One region of the Sporosarcina sp. P25 genome, then DNA from elsewhere that is predicted to be linked to it. Evidence: riboswitches for the same ligand, from Rfam matches in the RefSeq annotation. Region 1 holds a riboswitch; the other holds the start of a gene.

Region 1 (5,020 bases):
CAAGACGATATGCGCCTCGGCACGTACGGTAATGGCCCTGCAGTTATGGATTTAGCCGTTTATACCAATCAACTGGAGTGGGTTCCTGGACGCTTTACGGTAGCGTACGACTTACATTCAGAAGAAAGCTTATTAGGGAAATACCATTTGACAATAACCTACTCGGAGGTAACACAATGAATGCAGTAGAGCAGATTCAACATGAAATTAAAGAAGCATTGCACCAAGCCATTGAGAAAGCGCAACTAGTCGAAAGTGCAGATATTCCCGACATTAAATTGGAATCACCAAGAAGTAAAGAGAACGGAGATTATGCAGCGAATATCGCTATGCAGTTGACAAAACTAGCGAAAAAGCCGCCACGTGCAATTGCGGAAAGTATTTTAGAGCACCTCGATACGAAGAACACCGCAATCGACTCCATTGAAATCGCTGGACCTGGCTTCCTCAATATCCGCTTGAAAACAGACAGCCTCGGGGATATCGTGAAATCTGTCCTGGATCAAGGAGCAGACTACGGACGTTCCGATAGCGGACAGCAACAGAAGATCCAAGTTGAATTCGTATCAGCGAACCCAACAGGCGATTTGCACTTAGGACACGCACGTGGGGCATCCCTTGGAGATTCATTATGTAATATTCTCGACAAAGCAGGCTATGACGTAGCGCGTGAATACTATATCAATGATGCAGGTAATCAAATAAATAATTTAGCGTTATCGATCGACGTTCGTTATTTCGAAGCACTTGGATTGGAAAAAGAAATGCCAGAAGATGGCTATCGCGGCGCAGATATTATTACGATCGCAAAAGGCCTCGTCGAACAATACGGCGACAAGTATGTCCATGTTCCAGAACAAGAGCGACTTGCATTTTTCCGTGAACACGGCTTGAATATCGAACTGGATAAACTAAAGAAAGACTTGACGGACTTCCGCGTTCATTTCGACAACTGGTTCTCGGAAACGTCTCTATATAACAACGGTAAAATCGATGTTGCGCTCAATAAATTACGTGAAAATGGCCATGTCTTTGAAGAAGACGGTGCTACTTGGTTCCGTTCCACTACATTTGGCGACGATAAAGACCGTGTATTGATCAAACAAGACGGTTCATTCACATACTTAACGCCAGACATTGCTTATCACCAAGACAAGCTGAGTCGTGGATTTGATAAACTTATCAATATTTGGGGAGCAGACCACCACGGATATATTCCACGTATGAAAGCAGCTATCCAGGCGCTTGGCTATGACCGCGACACGCTTGAAGTAGAAGTGGCGCAAATGGTTCAGCTTTACAAAGACGGAGAAAAATTCAAAATGAGCAAACGCACAGGAAAAGCCGTCACATTGCGTGAACTCGTAGAAGAAGTAGGACTAGACGCTGTACGTTATTTCTTCGCGATGCGCTCAGGCGATGCACAAATGGACTTCGATTTAGATTTGGCCGTATCCAAATCCAATGAAAACCCTGTCTACTACGCACAATACGCACACGCACGTATTTGTTCGATCTTGCGTCAGGCAAAAGAACAGAATGTAGAAGCGTCAACAGAAAACGTCACGCTATTGCAAGACGAAAAAGAGTTAGAGCTACTGAAGAAACTCGGTGACTTCCCGAAACTAATCAGCGACTCGGCTCGTATGCGCGCACCGCACCGCGTGACAACTTACATTCAGGAACTAGCAGCTACATTCCATAGTTTCTACAATGCGAACAAGGTGCTAGATCCGGAAAACAAAGACCTTTCCGAAGCACGTTTGGCATTGATTACAGCTACTAAAACAACGATTGCCAACGCGTTGAAACTTGTAGGCGTTGAAGCACCTGAAAGAATGTAATATATCGAAAATGGCCAAGCGGGTTTACTGCTTGGCTTTTTCTTTATGAATGGTAAAGGGGAAGGCAACGTTTCGCTATGTTCCAGGCGGACGCGTTTCGGGAGGGCCCGCGGTAAGCCAACCAGGTCGCTTCGCTTCCTTTTGGTTGTCTCACCTGATCGGGCTAATCCTCCCCGAGTCGCCGCCTTGCACTTCGCTTCACTGGTGTTTCTTTCTTGAGATAGAGAGTGAAGTTCAAGGGCTTACGGGTGATTAAATTTTGAGGTTGGAAAAGGTAAGGCAACGTTTCGCTACGTTCCAGGCGGACGCGTTTGGGAGGGCCCGCGGTGAGCCCCCTAGTCGCTACGCTCCTTTAGTGGTCTCACCTGATCGGGCTAATCCTCCCCGAGTCGCCGCCTTGCACTTCGCTTCACTGGTGTTTCTATCCTGTGATGGAGAGCGAGGTTCAAGGGCTTACGGGTGATTAAATTTTGAGGTGGGAAAGGGGAAGGCAACGTTTCGCAGCGTTCCAGGCGGACGCGTTCGGGAGGTCTCATCGCGAGGCCTCTCAGCAAAGCGTCCCCCTGCTGGAGCCTCACTCCCTATGTCATACCCAAACTCCTCCTATCCCCTGTACAACCAACACTATTATCGCTATAATAAATCATAATTACATATCTTCTAAAAAGGTTCTCGAAAATTGAGATGAAAAGCGAAATCGGTTCAAATCCGATGCGGTCCCGCCACTGTACGTGCGATGCACAAGCCAGGTCACCTGCCTTTTTGGAAAATGAAGTTCCGCAGCAACCTACGAGGATAGGTGTGATGGAAGAGATCACGCATTGATTTCATCCCACCTAATCCTTCGAACTATCGGAGGGTTTTTTTCATGTCTGCGGCTTGCGTAATGCAACACACATATTGAAGGAGGAACACACATGAAGAAGTTTTGGCAACTACTGCTGACGGCTATGCTTGCGGTACTACTACTTGCAGCATGCGGAAGCGACAGTACAAAAGAAGAAACACCGGCAGATAAAAACCAAGCGGGTGAAGAAGCGAAAACAGAACAAGAGTCAACGGATACAACGAGTTACCCATACACCCTGACAGATGCAATTGGCGAAGAAATTACATTTGAACAAGCGCCGGAAACTGTCATTTCATTAATTCCAAGTAACACGGAAATTTTATTCGGTATTGATGCTGGCGATCAAGTCATCGCTGTAACAGAAAACGATGATTATCCTAAAGAAGTAACGGAGCTTGATACCGTAGGGGACTTTACGGTCAACATAGAAAAAGTGATTTCATTGCAACCGGAAGCGGTATTCGCACATGAAATGATGATGGGCTCGAATGAAGAAGGATTGAACCAAATTCGTGACGCAGGCATCCCTGTGATCGTCGTACAGAATGCAGGAACATTTGAAGAGACATATGAAACGATTGAAATGATTGGTGAAGTCATGGACAAAAATGCGGAAGCCAATCAAATCGTCGAAGATATGAAAACGAAAATTGCTGATATCGAAAAGAAAGCAGCAGATATCACGGATAAGAAGCGCGTGTTCGTTGAAAACTCCGATGCACCTGAAATCTATACGGCAGGAAAAGGCACATTCCCACAGCAGTTTTTGGATATCATTAACGCTGAGAACATTGTGACGGAAGAAGGCTGGATTATGATCAGTCCTGAAACGATTGTAGATGAAAATCCGGATGTGATTTTGGCGATCTATAGCTATGTTCCAAATGTCGTAGAAAATATTAAAACGCGTGACGGCTTTGATGCGGTGACTGCGATCAAAGAAGATCAAGTCATTCAACTGGATGAAGATATTACAAGCCGTACAGGTCCACGTTTAGCTGACGGATTAGAATTGTTTGCGAAAGCAATCTATCCTGAGGTATTCGGTGAATAAAACCGTTCTCGCCTACGTCGTGTCGATCGCCACATTGCTTGTGGCGATCTGGCTCGGTGTATCGATCGGTACAGTGAAAATACCAATAGAGACGCTATGGGATCAATCGGACACGACCGCAAGTAATATTTTGTGGAAGATTCGTATGCCGCGTGTGTTGCTGGCTGGAATCGTCGGTGCCTCATTGGCTATTTCAGGGGCTGCTTTTCAAGGGCTACTGAAAAACCCATTAGCTGATCCTTACACCCTCGGAGTGTCATCCGGTGCCTCTGTCGGCGCCGTGATCACACTCTTTTTTGGTATATCGCTGCCGGTCCTTGGCGCTTTCACCTTACCTGTATTTAGTATGATCGGTGCTGCAGTGACGATGTTTTTAGTGATCGGTTTTGCTCGAATGGTCGACCGGTCAATGAAAATGGAAACTATTATTTTAACAGGAATTATTTTCGGTTCATTTCTCGGCTCTGTGTTGTCGCTGATGATCGCGTTGACGCAAGAAGAACTCCGTCAGATTGTTGGTTGGCTTCTTGGTAGCGTATCGATGCGTGGCTGGAATTACATTGTAATGGTCTTGCCGTTTTTCATCATCGGCTCATTCATGCTGTGGCTTAATCGCCGCGAATTGAACGCTTTATTATTCGGTGAAGAACGTGCGCATCATCTTGGAGTCAATGTCAAACAGCGTAAATTGATGATTTTGCTAGGCGGATCGGTATTAACTGGCTCGGCTGTTGCGGTGTCCGGAACAATCGGCTTCGTTGGCCTAGTTGTCCCCCATATGACACGTATGTTATGGGGCTCCGATCACCGTCATGTACTGCCGTTATCATTATGTAACGGTGCATCATTATTGATCATTTGCGATCTCGTAGCACGAACGATTATTTCACCGGCTGAATTACCGGTCGGTGTCATTACAGCATTCATTGGCGCTCCGGTGTTTGCCTATATCTTTTACAAACAACGTAGAAAAGGAGCGATGTGAAGATGTTGCAAGTGGAAAACGTATCGGGAGGCTACGGCAAGGAACCGATTGTGCGAAATGTGTCGTTCCACGTGGAAAAAGGAGAAGTTCTCGGAATTTTAGGGCCGAATGGTAGCGGGAAATCCACGTTATTGAAAATTATATCGGGAATTTTGCCGAAACAAAGCGGGAAGGTCATGATTGCAGGAAAACCTTCTGGCGCCTATACCCAAAAGCAATTCGCGCAGCAAGTAGCCGTCTTGCCGCAGCTCCATGCCCATGCCTTTTCTCATAGCGTGAAAGACACT
Region 2 (5,020 bases), on a different contig from region 1:
TACAGCAAAGTGCTAAGATCAAAAACAAGATCCACTGCCATGTTGTGACGTTTCTAATTCTATTCAAGACAATCCTCCTGACACTCTTAGGATGAGACACAGATTAATCCTACCATGAATAAGACGTAGGTTTGAAAAAAATCATCTGTTTCTCCATCCAGTAAGAAAAGCTCCGCTTCCCATATAGGAAGCGAAGCAAATTGATCACTTATTCATGACTACTCCTCCATTAATCGCAATGCCAAGTACAACAAAAAGACATCATGTGTACTAGAAACAGATAATCCCGTTAATTGCTCGATCTTTTGCAGCCGGTAAGACCATGTGTTTTTATGGATATGCAGACGCTGTGCAGTATTTTGCATCGATTGATTCTCTTCGAACCATACGGTCAAATTATTTAGCAGGTCTTTATGATCTTCCAGCGTCGCAACTGTACGCTTAAGGAATTCTTGCTTCACCATATCTGGAACGCTCTGCAAAATAATTTCAAGCCGCAGTTCATGCTCAAAGACAATATCGCCGGATCCCTTTGCAGCATTGACAGCACGTTCTGCCTGCGCGAATGATTTAGCTAATTCGAAATACCGTGTGGATGCACCTATACCTGCGACGACTTGTACTTTCTTGCGCCGTTTTATATGAAGCAACAGGAATTCTAATTCATTTTTTACTGTTTGTTGATTCATTTCAGGTAATAATAGTAAGATTTTATTTTGCGCCCAGCGAATCATCTTCATAGAAGGGTGGATATTTTGAATCGACGCGAATGTCTCCATTTCCTCGATCGTGAACTGTTCCAGTAAATCCAGCACTTCCAATACCACCACTTGACGGTAAAGAGTGACGTCGATTCCGAGCAGTGTCCCCCGTTCCATAAATCGTTCATCTTTCTTTGATCCTGTCAGCCAGTCAAAGACGAAGAACTCCACATCACGTACTTTTTCATCCTTCTGCTTTCTTTTCAGGGAGTCCTGGATGAACAGTTCCGCTACGCGTAAGATCAGCTGAGCCTGCGGATGAATCTCGTCTGGATCACCCGTCACACCAAGTACAGCGATCGGTTCGCCTCCAATGATGATTGGCAAGACGATACCCCTACGAACCCCCTGCAGATGCTGCGCTTCCTCATCCCCCATACGGAGCATCGTTTTCTGACGCATACTCAACAGTGCTCCTTCATGGAACTGGTTGATTCGATCGGGTTCTGTACTCGATTGAATGAAGCCTCTTCGATCCGTTAAAATGACTTGCTGCTTAATCAGATTCGATAATTCCGTTACCATTTCATGTCCTAATGTATCAAATTGAAACACCTGTCTCACCTCAAATGGAAACCGTTTGTAATACTTAGTTTACGTCACTTTAGATTCCACTACAATAGAGGAGATTCAGATAAGTCGGACTTCCGGTACTCCACCGCCCCATGCCTTTATGAGCAGCTGTAACAGTTCTGCAGTTTCAATGGTTGGAGATTTCTCTAACATGATAGATCCGCCTTGATCGGTATGGCGCTGTTCTGCAGTGACTCGGTCGATCATCGCGGTTTGCTGTTGACTCGTCGCTTGGTTTATCGACTGATGCGTGACTGCGGCTGCTTTGCGCAAAGGGATTTGCATTCCGCTTTGATACGATGCCACCTCCAAGTAGCGGTTTATTTCTTCCGCTACTTCTTCAATAAATAGGAGGGCCTTCTCTGAATGCAAACCAATTTTCTGGTCAGCTATAGCGGTTTCCCAACCTGCCACTTCAACTCGTAAAGTATGTCCCCATATGCTCTCAATGCCGTTTAGTAAACGCACAAGTATGGTACAAGTACGGGCCAACTCCGTTTCCTGCATTACGTTCGGCAATTGAATATATGAGGACAATGCAGCTTTTTCCTGTCTTTTTTCATTGTGAAAATGTACAACAATTCCTTCACTTCCAAGCAGCTGTTTCATTAAACCAATGGCAGAAACTTTTTTATAAGCAATAGAGGAGCCGTCAGCGGCATCAGGAAACCATTCACTGTTGGAGTTGCCATGCGAACAACTCAAAGCGCGCTCTGTTTGTTCAGCTTCAAATAAACTCCAAGAGCCGCACGCTTTTACTTGTTCCATAAAATAATCGGGTATACGTATATGCTTTTCTTTTACTTTGCTCGATAAAAATGATGCGATTCTACTGTCAGCAATATCCATGGTATATTGCTCTACTCTCGTCTTTCGCCGATAGAATGTCTTACCGAAGAACGACATCACTTCAGCTGGTAAAGTCACATAGCCATGACTCAGTAGCCAATATGCTTCCTGTACTTTTTGTAGGCGCTGGATAGTTTCATGCTGCATGGCGGCCATTGCTATGAGCATAATCCTCTCTTGAGGCAGTCCTATCGGTTTGTCATAATAATCCGATGTTACAAATTCATTCATATATTGTTGCAACAGTGCAGGAGGTATCAATCGATCGCGTTCAGCTACAATCTGTAAGCCAAGCCATTTGATTTCGCTTGCTGAAAAGTCATAGATCCATTGACCGTATAATCCATCCTGTAACAGTTTCCTGACTACTTGATGAAATCCTGAATACACAGGTCTTCCACGCTGTTGTTCTACTTGTTTATACAATAACTGCAACAGTTCACGTTCATGTATACATTCCTTCTTCTGTTCAAATACTCTCATGTCACGGTCTCCTTTCGTAAACAACAAAAAACAATCATTCCGCCTCTTCGGCAAGATGATTGCAATAGTTGTGAATGAGGAAACAAATTCAGGCATCTTTAAAATACTCCATACAAAAATGCATAGATGCAGATACCTTTTTTGCTTCCACTCCTCAACCCCCGAAGAAAGTGTCGCTTTGACGATACGTGGCAGGTCTCCTGGCTTCACTTCATCCTTCCGCTAATGCCTTCCCATGTCTCCATAGTGGCTAATTTTAGCGGTCGTCCGTGTGTACAGTTGCGGGGACAGCTCCGGTTTACGGATTCCCTTTTACACCTTGATAGGTACCAGCGTATCGTGCAAACTCATATATTTGATTGATTTCATTTTATCATGGATAACATAGAGGGTGGTAGCGTTTGTTTTTATTAAGGAAGTCCACATAAACAAATAGGGTGCCTATGCACTAAACTACTGTGAAAACATCCACAATCGTTTTTTGCTAGGCACCCTGTATCGAGTTTTCTTCATTACTTACATGAGTTGTTGTTCGCATAGACAGCCGCAATCCGCCAATCCTTGAACATATGCCTCTTGCCATGTGATCCCATGGATGAAACCATTCTCCGAGTAACCTGTGATCAAATAGAATGTTTCGTTCTGCTCTGGTAGTGATGAATTGTTCTGATAGTCGTTGTTCTTCATAAGAATTACCTCCTGGATTTTATATTTTTCATAGTATATGCCTTATCGGGGAATAAAAGAACATTTTTTCGCTCTTATTGATAAAAGGCTATTTGATAGCGCTTACATTTTAGAAACGAAGGAAATAAGTTCTTTATATATTTCCGAGTAAGTTTACTAAAGGCATGTTTTATAATTCAGTGAATTCTGTTTATTGTATCATTCAAATAAACAAAAGTAAATATAAAAGTTATCATTCCGAATGAACTTTTACGTTTTTTTGAAGAGAACCTATGACTTCTGTATCATTCCATTATAAAACACGGTCTGTAAAATTCTTTCCATACAAAAAAATCTCCCTAAGTCCTCTTTACGACTTAGAGAGATCAGTAGTTATAAGGACATTTGCTTTTCGCAAATGTCGATGACTGCTCTGACAGAGTCAGCTGACTGATCAAGTGCTGTTTGTTCTTCCTTTGTTAACGGAAGTTCAATCACACTTTCGATACCATTGCCCCCGAGAACAGTGGGTACGCCTAAGTAAATATTTTGATATCCATATTCACCCTCTAAATAAGCGATGGACGGCAAAATTCGTTTCTTATCTTTAATAATTGCCTCAGCCATCTCTACTAAAGCCGCAGCGGGTGCGTAATAAGCGCTACCATTACCTAGTAGTGAGACAATTTCACCGCCGCCTTTTCGAGTACGCTCCACAATGGCTTCTAGCCGTTCATTCGATATGATTTTATCCAACGGAATGCCGCCGGCGTAAGAGTAACGCACAAGTGGCACCATATCATCTCCGTGTCCGCCAAGTACAAAACCCGAAATATCCTCTACAGAAATATTCAATTCTTCGGAAATGAACGTATTGAAACGTGCAGTATCAAGCACACCTGATTGTCCAATTACACGATTTTTAGGAAATCCAGTTGTTTTATAACATACATATGTCATTGCATCTACCGGATTACTTAAAATCAGCACGGTGCTGTCTGGGGCATGACGCTTTACTTGCTCGGAAACGGAACGCATAATCTTCGCATTGGTTGCAACTAAATCATCGCGACTCATACCTGGTTTACGTGCAACACCCGCAGTAATGATAACCATTGCTGCACCTTCAATATCCTCGTAATTAGATGTACCTGTAATGCGAGAATTAAATTGTTGTACAGGACTCGTTTGAAGAAGATCTAGTGCTTTACCTTTGGTTGGATTAGAGAGATCCGGTATATCGACTAATACGATGTCACCTAGTTCTCTCTGCGCTGCCATCAATGCTACGGTTGAACCGGTATGACCAGCTCCAATGACTGCAATTTTATGTCGTTTGAAAGCCATGGAAACCACTCCTTTCTATAGATTTCACTATGAGTAATACGCTTATAGCACATGTATACCTCAGTCTTTCTTCGGTGCCTTCTTCACTTCTGCCAGTTTCTTTACTTGTGGAATTTCTGAAGTAGTCGACACTAGGGGTTTCACCATGCCATATACTGAATCATCGGGACGCGGTATTACATGCGCGCCTAGTAATTCACCTACACGCGCTGCTGCGTCGCGACCTGCATCAACAGCTGCCTGAACTGCTCCAACGTCACCTTGAACGATGACCGTAACGATTCCGCCATCCACCATCTCCTGTGATACTAACTCTACGTTGGATGCTTTCACCATGGCGT

Evidence for each region. A riboswitch is a leader RNA that binds a small molecule or an ion and turns the genes downstream of it on or off. The one in region 1 is predicted to bind cobalamin.
Region 2: linked by a shared signal. The riboswitch ahead of CSV70_RS02540 (ribonucleotide reductase N-terminal alpha domain-containing protein) and the one ahead of CSV70_RS00235 (ABC transporter substrate-binding protein) in region 1 are both predicted to bind cobalamin.

Annotation. Positions count from the first base shown of each region.
Region 1 is NZ_PDYV01000001.1:41,147-46,166, forward strand. Features, by position in the region: gene CSV70_RS00225 (YwiB family protein) at 1-180, shown strand, start outside; gene argS (arginine--tRNA ligase) at 177-1,844, shown strand; cobalamin riboswitch at 2,494-2,620, shown strand; gene CSV70_RS00235 (ABC transporter substrate-binding protein) at 2,762-3,748, shown strand; gene CSV70_RS00240 (FecCD family ABC transporter permease) at 3,741-4,733, shown strand; gene CSV70_RS00245 (adenosylcobinamide amidohydrolase) at 4,736-5,020, shown strand, end outside.
Region 2 is NZ_PDYV01000002.1:155,735-160,754, reverse strand. Features, by position in the region: gene CSV70_RS02550 (YibE/F family protein) at 1-73, opposite strand, end outside; gene CSV70_RS02545 (CdaR family transcriptional regulator) at 219-1,316, opposite strand; gene CSV70_RS02540 (ribonucleotide reductase N-terminal alpha domain-containing protein) at 1,392-2,666, opposite strand; cobalamin riboswitch at 2,840-3,016, opposite strand; gene CSV70_RS16415 (hypothetical protein) at 3,183-3,353, opposite strand; gene mdh (malate dehydrogenase) at 3,726-4,679, opposite strand; gene CSV70_RS02530 (BMC domain-containing protein) at 4,740-5,020, opposite strand, start outside.